One region of the Paenibacillus sp. FSL L8-0641 genome, then DNA from elsewhere that is predicted to be linked to it. Evidence: predicted binding sites of a transcription regulator. Region 1 holds the regulator's gene; each other region holds the start of a gene.

Region 1 (3,447 bases):
ACTTGCAGGAACTGCCGTAGGGTCACCGGATACACCCTTGTGAATAAGTGCTGCCAGACGCATTTCCTCGAACATATCCAGGTTATTATTGCTGGCAGGACCATCCGTTCCGAGAGAAACCGTAACCCCTGCACGCAGCAATTCAGGCACTCTTGCCACACCACTTGCCAGCTTCAAGTTGCTGCCAGGATTGTGGGAAACCGCTACACCACGTTCTGCCAGTAAAGCTATTTCTTCGTCGTTCAAATGAACGCCATGGGCAACAAGCGAAGGACGGGAGAAAAAGCCAAGCTTATCCAAGTGTGCAACCGGACGCAAACCGTAGTCGCGTACGTTTTGCTCCACTTCGGCGATCGTCTCAGACATGTGCGTATGCAGTGGCAAGTCCAGATCATGCGCAGCTTGTACGAATTTTTCAATAAACGCAGGTGGACATGTATATGGCGCGTGCGGAGACATCATCGTAGTAATACGCCCGTCTGCTTTACCGTGCCAGTTACGTGCAAAAGTCACGGCCTCTGCCAGCTTGATTCGCTGTTCTTCCTCCGAACATAGTCCAATTGCTCCACGCATCAGACTTGCACGAATACCTGACTCTTCAGCCACACGAGCCACTTCATCCATATGATCGTACATATCGAGGAAGGTTGTTGTTCCACCTTTCAGCATTTCCAGCACAGACAAGGACGTACCCCAGTACACGTCTGTAGATGTAAACTTGGCTTCCATAGGCCACATTTTTTCCTGAAGCCATACTTGAAGTGCCAAATCATCTCCATGCCCACGCAGTAGAGACATCGCCGCATGACCATGAGTATTGATCAGACCAGGTAAAAACAATAGCCCTTTACCATCGATCGCTTCCGTCTCTTCCTCACCCGCAGGCAAGGTTTCGCCAATATAAGTAATACGACTATCCTCCACAATCATAAAACCATGGACTACCCCTGCTTCTGGTCCATTTACTGCAAAAGATCCGTTTTTAATCATCCATTTATTCACTGTCATATTGTGCTTCTTCCTTTCCGTCCTCCAAATAATAAGCGAGGCTAAGCAAATCAGTTGTAAAGTCTGTGGCATGAATCCGAATGTTGGCTGGTGCCTTGAGAGTAGTCGGTGCAAAGTTCAGGATCGCTCCAATTCCGCTATCAATAAGCCTATCAGCCACGTGCTGTGCTTCAAAATCAGGTACGGTAATAATCCCGATTCGAATGTTTTTTTCTTTCACAGTCGCTTCCAGTTCATCCATCGGTTGCACGACCAATGTATTGATCTTGGTTCCTACCTTATCCGGAAACGCATCAAATACCGCCACAATCTTCATATTGTCTTTTAAATAAGCGTTATAATTCGAAAGGGCTTGCCCCAGATTACCCGCTCCGACCAAGACTACATTAATTTGTTGGTCGATTTTCAGGATATGGCGTATTTTCTCAATGAGATAAGAAACATCATAACCAATACCCTTCCGACCAAAATCTCCAAAATAAGCAAGATCTTTACGGATTTGGGCCGGGTTTAAATCTAGCCTCTGTCCCAACTCTTGAGAAGAGACCGTAGCCACCTCCCGTTTGTGCAGTGCATTCAGATAACGTAAATATACGGGTAACCTCCGTACGACAGCCTCTGAAATTTTATCTGATTTCATACTTGCTCCCCCTAATTGTAACGAACATACTTATGTCCGTCCGTTATGCCTCTGTCTCCGGGGCGGATTGGAGCCATTCGGCGATGCGGGGCACCATTTGCTCCGATGGCATATGCTCCATTTTTGGTCCCGGTAACGAGTACAAAAAGTGCTTTCCGTAATAGGATTCAATCACACGCGTATCATAAACGATAACTACCCCGTGGTCGTTCGCTGTACGTACCAACCGACCAAATCCCTGTTTGAAGCGAATGACCGCTTGCGGTACAGACAGCTTCATAAATGGATTCTTCTTCTGCTGCTGGAGCAGTTCGCTTTTTGCCTCCAGCAGCGGGTGATTCGGCGGTTGAAACGGCAAGCGAACAATGGCTAGACAAGTCAGAGCCTTCCCCGGAATATCGACGCCTTCCCAGAAGCTGCTGGTTCCCAGCAATACAGAAGCTTTCGCTTCCTGAAACCGGCGGGTTAGCTTGCTGCGACTTCCACTGTCCACGCCTTGTCCCAGCACAGTAATTTCGCTGGATGCTAAGGCCTCTTTGAGCGGCTCATACACTTGCCGGAGCATCCGATAGGACGTAAACAGAACGAGCATTCTCCCCCGCGTCGCCTGAGCAGTCGCTCCTAGAGAGCTAACGAGCATATCTACAAAATGTGCATCTCCTACACTGCCCTTCACACTTGGGAAATCCCGTGGAATAACCAGCAACACCTGATCCCTGTAATTAAAGGGTGACGGGAGCTGCGAAGTCATCAGCCGCTCTTGATCTGCGGCCTCCTGTAAGCCGAGCTGATCGATCATGTACTGAAACGACTTATCTACCGACAAGGTAGCAGAAGTCAGAATAATGCTTCTTTTTTTGTCAAAAAACATTTCTTTCAACTGGCGGCTCACATCGACGGGTACCGCATAAAATTGCAATGATTTACTACGGAATTGCCCGCTCGCCTCGAGCCAGTATACGGTTGTTTCATCATCGAGTCGGATAAAAAAGCGCAAATTTTCTCGAATCCCCGCCAAATCCTTGAGCAGACCCGTGATATCTGTAATAAGGCTATCCGCCGCATAATCGTCATGTTCTTCCTTGACGTCCAGCATCAGCTTGTCGCCCTTGCGCAAAATTTCGCTCATCGTTACATATAGCTGATTTTCCAAAGCTCCCGCCTGATCCCACTTTGCAGGCTTGGCCGAAGGTTTGAGACGGGAAGAAAACTGTCCTGTTTCACCCGGTGTCGCATCACTTCGCTCCGGCAACATGCCAAACAGTTTGTCGCTTAGCAGGTCCCAAGTTTCCTTCACCTCTAACACGAGCGGATACAGCTGATCAATGGTTGAGGCCCAATCTGCCGACTTCTCGTGCCCCGATTTCGCCAACTGTTGACGAAGTGAAGGCAGTTGTCCATTCTTGCTGTCTTTGAACAGTCGCGTCAGTGTATGCACGAGTGTGAAATATTTCATATGCATACCTAGGTGTTTACCAGCTACTTCCTCCAGGTGATGGGCTTCATCTATCACCAGATGTTCATAGCTCGGCAACAACTGATGACTGGCTTTGACGTCTGTGAACAACTTAGAGTGATTCGTAATAACAACATCCGCTATTCCTGCTTCATGGCGTGCACGATGATAATAACATTTGCGGAACCATGGGCAAGAACGACCAAGACAGGACTCTGAATCACTCGCCACCGTTTCCCAGAAATCCCCTCCACGGTTGCTCAGATTCAGTTCTTCATCATCACCGGTTTCTGTTAACGTCAACCAGACGATCATCTGAGCCGCTGTAATTAAATCTTCCTTC
Region 2 (3,447 bases), 2.8 Mb from region 1:
TGTTATGTATGTATAATCATGGTATTATGCATAGAGATGTAAAGTAAAAGCGCGGGCGTTTCCTATCCGCTGAAAGCCCACTCAGCATACAGAAACAAACATGAGATGAAATGGGCAAGTTATGGTAAACTATATGGAGTTATAGAAGACCTGAAAGAGGAGTACTATATGACACAATTTGTCTATAAGCAAATTATTGACGATCTCAAGATGAAAATCTTTGCTGGAAAGTTTGCAGATATGAGATTGCCAGATGAACGTAGTCTTAGTGAGACTTACCAGGTTAGTCGTAGTTCAATTAAACGTGCTCTGACTAAAATGGAGAATGTCGGAATTATTTTTAAAAAACAAGGTTCCGGGACATTTATTAATCCATTATACATAAGAAATGAATCTATCTTTAACTACGAAGGCTCTAATCTAGGAGTCACTGATAATTTTCAAATGCATGGTAAAAAGCCAAAAATCAAAGTACTGAGTTTTGAGGTCATTCCGCCAACAGAAGAATTACAGCGCGATTTGTTCTTGGAGACTCATGATTTTGTATACAAAATTGTCCGCTTACGTTTGTTTGATGATGATCCTTTTATGATTGAAACAGGCTATATCCCTATTAAAATTGTTCAGAATTTAAATCAGACTATTATCGAGGGGTCCATTTTTAATTATTTGGAAGACTCGCGGAACTTGGCCGTCACCAAATCTTTTTTATCCATTTTTGCAGAACCGTCCCAAGAGAATGATCAAAAGCTGCTACATTTAAATGAAAATGAGCCTGTAGGTATTATGGAAGGTGTGTTCTTTTTAGATAACGGTACGCCATTTGAGTTTTCTCATATGCGATTTCATTACAAATATTTAAAATTTAATACCTTTGTATCGGTTCACTAATGATAAGACTGGAGAATTCTCCGGTCTTTTTTTTATAATTTTGAGAAAAGGATTGGAGCCTGCGATTGCAACGTTTATTACAAATTTTATTGGTTTATACTTCTATATATTTTAATGTAAGAGCTTTTTTACTGTCTTTTTAATTTATATTTCATAGTATGTTCAAAATTTCACAAAATTGGACCGTATCACTTGTGAAAAAGGTTGAATTTAATCGGCGCGGCGTTATGATGTACATGTAGATGAAATTTCCGGAAATAAATTACAAACAATACTACTTAGGGAGTGGACACCATGTCATTATCACCCGTGTTAGCAGATTATTCATCTAAAACATATTTAGAAAAACTTGATGCATATTGGCGTGCAACGAACTACATTTCGGTAGGTCAGCTTTATTTAAAAGATAATCCTTTGTTGAGAGAGCCTTTAAAAGATTCAGATGTGAAGGTTAAGCCTATTGGACACTGGGGCACAATTCCAGGACAAAACTTTATTTATGCACATCTAAATCGTGTTATTAATAAATATGATTTGAACATGCTTTACATTGAGGGCCCTGGTCACGGCGGTCAGGTTATGGTTTCAAATTCATATCTGGATGGAAGTTACACCGAAATCTATCCGCAAATTACGCAAGATATCCCAGGTATGAAGAAATTGTTCAAACAATTCTCTTTCCCTGGCGGTATTGCTTCACATGCTGCTCCTGAAACACCTGGATCTATCCATGAAGGTGGAGAATTAGGCTACTCCCTTTCTCATGGTGTAGGTGCCATTCTGGATAATCCTGATCTGATTTCGGCTGTTGTTATTGGTGATGGCGAAGCTGAAACGGGTCCACTAGCCGCTTCGTGGTTCTCTAACAGATTTATCAACCCGATCACGGATGGTGCAGTGCTGCCAATCTTGCACTTGAATGGCTTTAAGATTAGTAACCCAACGATTATGTCTCGTCAATCGAAAGAAGAATTGACCTCATACTTTAAAGGTTTGGGCTGGGAGCCATTCTTTGTTGAAGGTGAAAATCCGGATCACATGCATCCAGAAATGGCGAAAGTATTGGATACGGCCATCGAGAAAATTGAAGCTATTCAAAAGAATGCGCGTGAAAATAATGATCTTACTCGTCCAGCGTGGCCGATGATTGTATTCCGTTCACCTAAAGGCTGGACGGGTCCAAAGGAATGGGACAACGTGCCGAATACAAATTCATTCCGTGCCCATCAGGTTCCAATTCCGGTTGATCAAAAAAATATGCAGCACGCACCTGCTTTGTTAGAATGGTTGAATAGCTACAGACCAGAGGAATTGTTCGACGAAAACGGTCGTTTAAACTCTGAGCTTGCTGAAATTCTGCCTACAGGCGATAAACGTATGGGAATGAACCCTGTTGCGAATGCGGGTAACCTCATTAAAGACTTGAAGTTACCGGATTTCCGTAACTATGCGCTGGATAATTCCGTACCTGGTAAAGTGATTGCGCAAGATATGTCGGTTTTAGGGAAATACGTTAAAGATGTGGTTGTCTTAAATGAAGAAAATCGTAATTTCAGAATCTTCGGACCGGATGAAACAATGTCTAATCGCTTGGCTCCTGTTTTTGAAGTAACCAAACGCCAATGGATGGACCAAATTATTGAACCTAATGATGAATTTTTGTCGTCCTATGGCCGCGTAATTGACTCCCAATTATCCGAACACCAGGCTGAAGGATTGCTGGAAGGTTATGTGTTAACTGGTCGTCATGGTTTCTTTGCAAGTTACGAAGCTTTCCTGCGTGTGGTTGACTCAATGATCACCCAACACTTTAAGTGGCTGCGTAAAGCAACGGATCAAGGATGGCGTGCAGATATCCCATCATTGAATGTCGTAGCAACTTCAACGGTGTTCCAACAGGATCATAATGGGTATACACACCAAGATCCAGGTTTGTTGGGTCATTTGGCTGATAAAAAACCGGAATTTATTCGGGAGTATCTGCCAGCGGATGCCAATTCCTTGTTGGCTGTTTTCGACACCATTTTAAACGACCGTCAAAAGATCAATTTGATTGTTTCGTCCAAACACCCACGTCCACAATGGTTTACTGCTGATGAAGCGAAGGAATTGGTGGATAAAGGGTTGAAGATCATTGACTGGGCAAGTACAGATCAAGGTGGAGAACCTGATCTTGTCATTGCTTCTGCTGGTACAGAGCCAACGATTGAAAGTTTAGCTGCGATTTCCATTTTGCATGAAAAACTGCCTGAATTGAAGATTCGGTACATCAACGTGGTAGATTTGCTGAAACTGAGAAGTCAAAAACTAGACCCGCGTGGATTATCTGACGCCGAGTTTGATCACTTTTTCACAAAGGATAAACCAGTAGTTTTCGCTTTCCATGGTTACGAAGGTCTGATCAAAGATCTGTTCTTTGATCGTCACAATCATAACTTGCATGTACATGGTTACCGTGAGAACGGCGATATTACGACACCATTTGATATGCGTGTATTGAATCAAATGGATCGTTTTGACTTAGTGAAGGAAGCTGTTCTCAACTTACCTGACGCT
Region 3 (3,447 bases), 2.0 Mb from region 1:
AGTGAAATAAATCACAAACACTAACGAGCTGTTTACGTGAAACTATTCACAATTATTATACAGTTTATGCCCACACACCAAGGAGGAATTCAACATGAAAGTAGCAGTTATCGGATGTACACACGCAGGCACAGCAGCTATCGTTAACACAGCTAAATGTTATCCAGATGCAGAAATTACCGTTTACGAGCGTAATGATAATATTTCATTTTTATCTTGTGGTATTGCGCTGTACGTAGGTGGTGTCGTCAAAGATCCGCACGGCCTGTTTTATTCGTCTCCAGATCAACTGTCTGACTTGGGTGTAGTGACCAAGATGCTTCATGAGGTAACGAGTGTGAATACGGCTGGCAAGTCGCTGCATGCCCGTAATCTCCAAACAGGTGAGGAATTTACAGACACATTTGATAAACTAATTGTGACCACGGGATCATGGCCCATTATTCCAAAGCTGGAAGGCATTGAACTTGATCATATCTTGCTCTGTAAAAACTATAATCATTCCAATGATATCATTGAGAAAGCCCAGCACGTACAGAACATTACAGTCGTGGGAGCTGGATACATTGGTGTTGAATTGGTAGAAGCTTTCCAAATGAATGGTAAAAATGTAACGCTGATCGACAGTGCTGATCGTATATTGAATAAGTATTTGGACCATGAGTATACAGACCGGATTGAAAGTTCCCTGAAGGAACATGGCATTAAGCTGGTACTTGGCGAGACGGTGAGTCGTTTTGAGGGTACGAACGGTAAGGTAAGTAAAGTCGTGACCTCTAAAGGAGAATATGAAACAGAGCTTGTTATTCTCTGCATCGGTTTCCGACCTCAAACGGATCTGCTCAAAGGTCAGGTAGATATGTTGCCTAACGGTGCGATCATTGTGGATAACTATATGCAAAGTAGTTGCCCGGACGTGTTTGCAGCAGGCGACAGTTGTGCAATTCGCTATAATCCGACCGGCAAAACGGCTTATATCCCTTTGGCAACCAACGCAGTTCGTATGGGTACGCTGGTGGCACGTAATCTGGTGCAACCAACCATTGCCTACATGGGAACCCAAGGAACTTCGGGTATCAAAATTTACGAAGACAATATCGCAGGAACAGGCATGACGGAAGCTGCGGCAACAGACGAAGGCATGACTGTAGAAGCTGTAACCATTGAGGACAGCTACCGACCTGAATTTATGCCAACCTCCGAAAAAGTGTTACTGAAAGTGGTATATGAGCAGGAGACGCGAAGAATTCTGGGTGCTCAAATTATGTCGAAGGTGGATTTGACGCAATCCATTAACACGCTATCCGTAGCCATTCAAAACCATATGACTATTGACCAGTTGGCCTTTGTCGATTTCTTCTTCCAGCCGCATTATAACAAGCCTTGGAATTTCTTGAACGCGGCAGGTTTACAAGCTTTGCCTACAATATCCGAACGGAACCCAGTTACTGTATAATTAGATTTGTCTGTGACATTGTTCATAAGTTTGTCAACAATCTGAGGCGTACGGATGAATCCTTATAGTACAATATAGAGTAGCATAAGGATCAGGGGGGAAGTAGCTTATGGGTTTGTTTTATATCCTTTTTCTTGTAGTCGTGGCGCTGATAGGCCTCGGTGGAGTTCTTTGGTTCTTAAGAGCAGTTGAAAAGGAAGAATACAATTAAATGTAAAGCGCGTAGTAGCGCAGTAGATGTAATAATACAGAAAAACAGTCCTTTTTTCAGGGGCTGTTTTTTTTATAGTTACGAAAGTGATTTTTTTCACAAACTTAATCACTGATTTTAAATAAAATATGAAAGAAGAATATTTTAGTGAATAGATATTAAAGGAGCGGGGATATATGGCGAGCTATAAACCGGGGCAAATTGCTGAAAAGACGGTGGAAACAGGAGTGGCCAAGGCGAACAACCCGTGGACTGTGGCGGTGGTACTGGGATTTTTGGCAGGTGCATTTATTGCACTCGGGTTTTTGCTGGATATACGTGTTATTGCAAGTGCGCCTAAAGAATGGGGAAGCATTGCCACCTTTATTGGAGCTGCGGTGTTCCCTATTGGTCTGGTATTAGTTTTGATCGCAGGCGGAGAATTGCTGACCGGCAATATGATGGCGGTCCCTTTGGCGAGATGGGCAGGACGGATTAAGACAGGAGTCATGTTTCGTAATTTGGCGATTATTACGCTCAGTAATTTTGCAGGTGCGTTATTCGTTGCATTTTTCTTTGGGCATGTGCTGGGTTTGACAGAAACGGGCCCTTATCTGGACAAAGTGGTGGATATGGCAGGACATAAGCTACACGAAAGCTTTTTGCAGTCTTTTATATCGGGTATAGGATGTAACTGGCTCGTAGCACTGGCTGTATGGTTGGCATATAGCACAGACTCCATTGGCGGCAAAATTATGGGGATTTGGTTCCCGACCATGGCCTTTGTGGCTATTGGATTTCAGCACGTTGTTGCCAATATGTTTCTCATTCCGGCGGCTATTTTTGCAGGCCACTTTTCATGGGCAGATTATGTTATGAACTTCATTCCGGTCTGGCTGGGGAATTTGGTAGGAGGTAGCCTGTTTGTGGCTGGAGCCTACTGGTTGGCCTATCTGAAAAAGCCTCAAGCCAACGCACATCCAGTGAATGAATCTCCAACTACTTCTTCGGTTGCACATCCAATCCGTTGATTGATCCTACCTAATCACAGTACTTTAAACAGCAATGAACAAAGCAAATCCGCCATGACAGGCCCGGGGGAACGAAACCTGTCATGGCGGATTTTTTTGGGAGTGGTCCATGATTTGGCATGGAGGATGAGTGTGCTCTCGTCCATGATGCCTTGATCTTTTTTACCCTCAGTAAGATATGATGAAACAGGATGTTGAAAAAAATTATAATTCTTAAAAAATCCGTTTTGCTCTATGCAGCAGACGGATTTTTTTAATATTTTGGAGAGCGGCTGTGTGGGAAAATCCTTCTCTTGCCATAGGCCAAAGCTGTGGATATGATAAGATCAGTGTAATTTTTGGAAACGGTAACGGAAAGGAGCATCAACACTATGGATCATCGCAATAGCGCGCCTCGTGAGGCCACGCTTCAACAAGACTTACAAGGGGGACAGCGGATGACGGAGCAGCAGGACGGTATTTTTCCGGCTGTATGCCCGTTAGATTGCCCGGATACGTGTGGGCTCCTGCTTCACAAGGAAAAAGGAAAGATAATCAAGGTGACTGGAAACCCAGATCATCCCATTACCAAAGGGGCTATTTGTAACAAAGTTCGCAATATGACGGAGCGGGTATATGATCCTGATCGGGTGCTCTATCCGTTGAAGCGTATAGGCCCCAAAGGAGAAGGGAGGTTTGAACGAATTAGCTGGGAGGAGGCGGTCAATACCATTACAGGTCGGTTCAAGGAGCTGATCCGTACGGACGGACCGGAATCTATTCTCCCCTAC
Region 4 (3,447 bases), 2.1 Mb from region 1:
ACGATTGGAATGTGGATATTGGTGTAAAAACAATTCCTGTGCCAGCACTCGTCCGGCTAACTGTTGATAGCCGATACGGAGCGCGGCATCCTTGGTAGCAGCCTGTCCGGATTCCATCGACATGATGTCAATATAACTGCGGATATCTGCCGTGGTGTGCTTCCCGAATACTTTATATTTTTCATAGTTGATGATTGGGTAATACATGCCCTCTGCGGTTTCAAGTTTGTAGCCGGCATCTCTTGTTTGAGTTAGCAACTTTTTCAGGTTCGCATCGCTGGCACGGCTGATTACATTTGTGAACGAATCACCGGGTTTATAGATTTGATTTATTTTGGTTTGAACAGAGGTCGGGTATAGGTTCTGTGCATAGGAATCCAATTGCTGGTTCTGTGCATTTTCCAGATGAAGCACCATGAGGGTAGCTTGAGAAGCTGGAATGGATTGAATATGCTTTTGCAAATAAGTGAATGCCTGAGATAGCTTGCCGGGTTGGCCTAGTAGCTGCTCGAAGGTCTTGGAGATATGTTGTACAATTTCTGCCTGAGATGTCGTAGTAGACGTCGCCGCTTTGGCTGATGCCGTATATCCCGATCCCATAGTCTGCACTGTGAAAGTTACTGCTGCGAGCATGAGATAGGCTTTGGTGATTTTTTTCATGATATAACCCTCCATTACGTTCTTTGATGTAACTGTAGTGTATAGGGTAAATGTATCGTGAGCATTCCATGTTGTATCCAACTTGTAAACGTTTGGGGAGGATAATGAATCCGATAAAAGAGTCCGAGTTAGGAGGAGCTAAAATCCTCCTTGTGAGCATAACAGCGCAAAAAAATAACCATTATCCTGGAGGATAACGGTTATTTGGGGGATGTTTAAGCTATTTTTCGACTAGGGTCCGCTGGAAAGGTATCTTTATTTTTAGCAAACAGTCCACGCAGGAAGGGCAGTACCCAACGGTCAAAGCCAATTCTTCCGGCATTTGCGCCAGCAACTACGAGGAAGATTTCAAACAGCAGGTAGATTGCATTGGTGCTTACTGTACCCGAGAACAGGAACGAGAAGTTCATAACCATGGCCATCAAAGCAGCCAGTGTAGTCAATGTACCGAGAAGCAGGCCAACCCCGACCAAGAACTCACCCAACGGGATCAGGACGTTGAACAAACCTACATTCGGCAGGGCAAAGGCTTCGAGGAACGATCCCCACCAGCCTTGTACAGCGGGATGGTCTCCACCTGTTTTAGCAATGGCCCCCGAGATAAATCCGCCTGCATCGAATCCACCTGTCAGCTTTTCAAGTCCGTGAGTCATCCATTCATAACCTAGATAAACCCGTACGACAGTCAGCAACCACATTGCGACTTTGTTCTCACGTAACCAGCTATTAAACATTCAAACCACTCCTCTTTCTTAATCTATAATGTTGGTTGTATTTCATTTTGTTGGGATGATCATCTTTGCTACACCTTTATTGTAGTAGGTTCAGTTACAGTTATTTGTGATAAAAATCACAAAGTCTGAATATTTTTAAAATTTTAATGTCTTCAGATAAGTATTCTATAGAGAGGTCATGCTTCAATCAAGACAAAAACAGGAAATAAAGCTTATAATGAGAAAAATAACGAAGTGGAGGGATGAACTTGTCCGGGCCCATTTCCCAACGAAATCATTGGTTGCGTGTGTTGGCCTCAGCTCTGTTATGCATGACGCTGATGTCTTGTTCTGCTATGTCCAATACGGGAGATACTGAACCCGTTGCCCAACCGACCAAGCAAAAAACAGAGAAGGAGGCGCTTGAACCGCCGAAGGAGCAGTCTACTCCGACATTTACAGCTCCGCTTACCGGTCTTCCAGTGGAGCAGCCAGTTTTGGAGCGACCGCTCGCTGTCATGATTAACAATGCTCCAGCAGCACGTCCGCAGGCAGGACTTAGTCAGGCAGATATGGTATATGAAGTTCTTGCAGAAGGCGGAATTACCCGTCTGGTCGCTTTTTTCCAAAGTCATGGCGGAGATGTAAAGATTGGTCCAGTCCGTAGCATTCGTCCGTATTTGATTGAGCTGGGCGAAACTTATGGTGCGTTGCCGATACACGCAGGGGGAAGCACAGATGCCTATGCGATTTTACAGCAGCAGCGGAAGGAACATTTAGATGAGATTTCAAATGGAGGGGCATACTTCTGGCGAAGCAAAGATCGTCGTCCTCCGCATAATCTATACACGGACGTGAATAGACTGCGCAAAGGAAGCGATAGTAAAGGGTATGCTACGCATACGGACGTTCCAGTAAATTCTTACCTTAAATCCGGCGAAACCCCGGTTATGGTGGACGAGACTGCAACATCTTTACAAATCCGGTTTTTGCTTAAAAGCTACCGGGTATCTTACACCTATGATCCAGCGGATCAACAATATAAGCGTTTTGTGAACGAAAAGTCACATGTGGATCAAAATAATAACCAACAGCTCTCAGCAGCCAATGTCATTGTGATGAGCACCAGGCATCGAACGTTGGATGATGTAGGCAGATTAAGTGTTGAACTGGACGGCAGCGGAGAGGCCATGGTGTTTCAACAAGGACAGTTAATACAGGCTGAGTGGCAACATACGCCAGGTGATGCGATTCGTTTTATGAAGAATGGGGTTGAAATTCCGTTAACGCCAGGTACATCCTATATACATGTGGTGCCTGCAGATACGCCACTAAAGGAACATGTAACCATAGAAGCGAATTAGAAAACGAATTACACCTTTTTAGGAAAAAATTGTCGGATAATGAGCTTATATGTCGGGCACTGTATACGTATATCATGAAATTTGCTTTTACAAACATTACAAAAACATTGATGAGTGTGATAAGATAGCAAAGGTTGTCTATTGCAGTCGAAACAGGTTGCGGATATTTTCGTAAAGGGGTAATCGTTATGAGATTGAAGAAAAAGGATATATTCTTCGAGACGTTGGAAAATATGGCAGATACGATCGTGCAAGCAGCCGATTATTTTGCCCAACATACTTCAAATCTTCAAGATGTGACTTTGTTTACAAATGAAATGAAGAAGTATGAAAATAAGTGTGATGATTACACACACACGATTATTACTGAACTGAACAAGACCTTCATTACGCCGTTGGAACGCGACGACATCATGGAACTGACAACAACCATGGATGATGTGTTGGACGGTCTTGAAGCGACGGCTTCCCGTTTTTATATGTACAACATTACGGAGCCGGACGAGTATATTGTGCAGTTCGCTGATATTTTGCGTCAATCAGCTTACGAAATTCAGAAAGCTGTACATTTGCTTTCGCAGAAAAAATTGCTGGCCATTCGTGAATACACTATTCGTCTGAATGATTTGGAAAATCAGGGGGATGAATTGTTGCGTATTTGCATCAAAAACCTGTTTGCAACTGTAACTGACCCTATTGAACTGATTAAA

The links. Region 1 encodes Rex, which represses fermentation and respiration genes when NADH is low (regulators of the CRP and FNR family bind a similar motif). Its sites were predicted from a motif close to TTGTGAAATATTTCACAA; they were not measured.
Region 2: MKY16_RS01230 (phosphoketolase family protein) is a predicted target of Rex. The motif match lies at 1,050-1,067, and genes of this name have one in related genera.
Region 3: MKY16_RS22950 (formate/nitrite transporter family protein) is a predicted target of Rex. The motif match lies at 1,752-1,769, and genes of this name have one in related genera.
Region 4: MKY16_RS04520 (DoxX family membrane protein) is a predicted target of Rex. The motif match lies at 1,499-1,516, and genes of this name have one in related genera.

The regions. Positions count from the first base shown of each region.
Region 1 is NZ_JBBOUW010000001.1:3,083,553-3,086,999, forward strand. It holds gene MKY16_RS13700 (amidohydrolase) at 1-1,008, opposite strand, end outside; gene MKY16_RS13705 (redox-sensing transcriptional repressor Rex) at 995-1,648, opposite strand; gene dinG (ATP-dependent DNA helicase DinG) at 1,692-3,447, opposite strand, start outside.
Region 2 is NZ_JBBOUW010000001.1:276,305-279,751, forward strand. It holds gene MKY16_RS01225 (GntR family transcriptional regulator) at 169-891, shown strand; gene MKY16_RS01230 (phosphoketolase family protein) at 1,186-3,447, shown strand, end outside.
Region 3 is NZ_JBBOUW010000001.1:5,093,469-5,096,915, reverse strand. It holds gene MKY16_RS22955 (FAD-dependent oxidoreductase) at 95-1,456, shown strand; gene MKY16_RS22950 (formate/nitrite transporter family protein) at 1,844-2,677, shown strand; gene MKY16_RS22945 (molybdopterin-containing oxidoreductase family protein) at 3,049-3,447, shown strand, end outside.
Region 4 is NZ_JBBOUW010000001.1:1,012,613-1,016,059, forward strand. It holds gene MKY16_RS04515 (hypothetical protein) at 1-660, opposite strand, end outside; gene MKY16_RS04520 (DoxX family membrane protein) at 876-1,394, opposite strand; gene MKY16_RS04525 (DUF3048 domain-containing protein) at 1,643-2,737, shown strand; gene MKY16_RS04530 (DUF47 domain-containing protein) at 2,926-3,447, shown strand, end outside.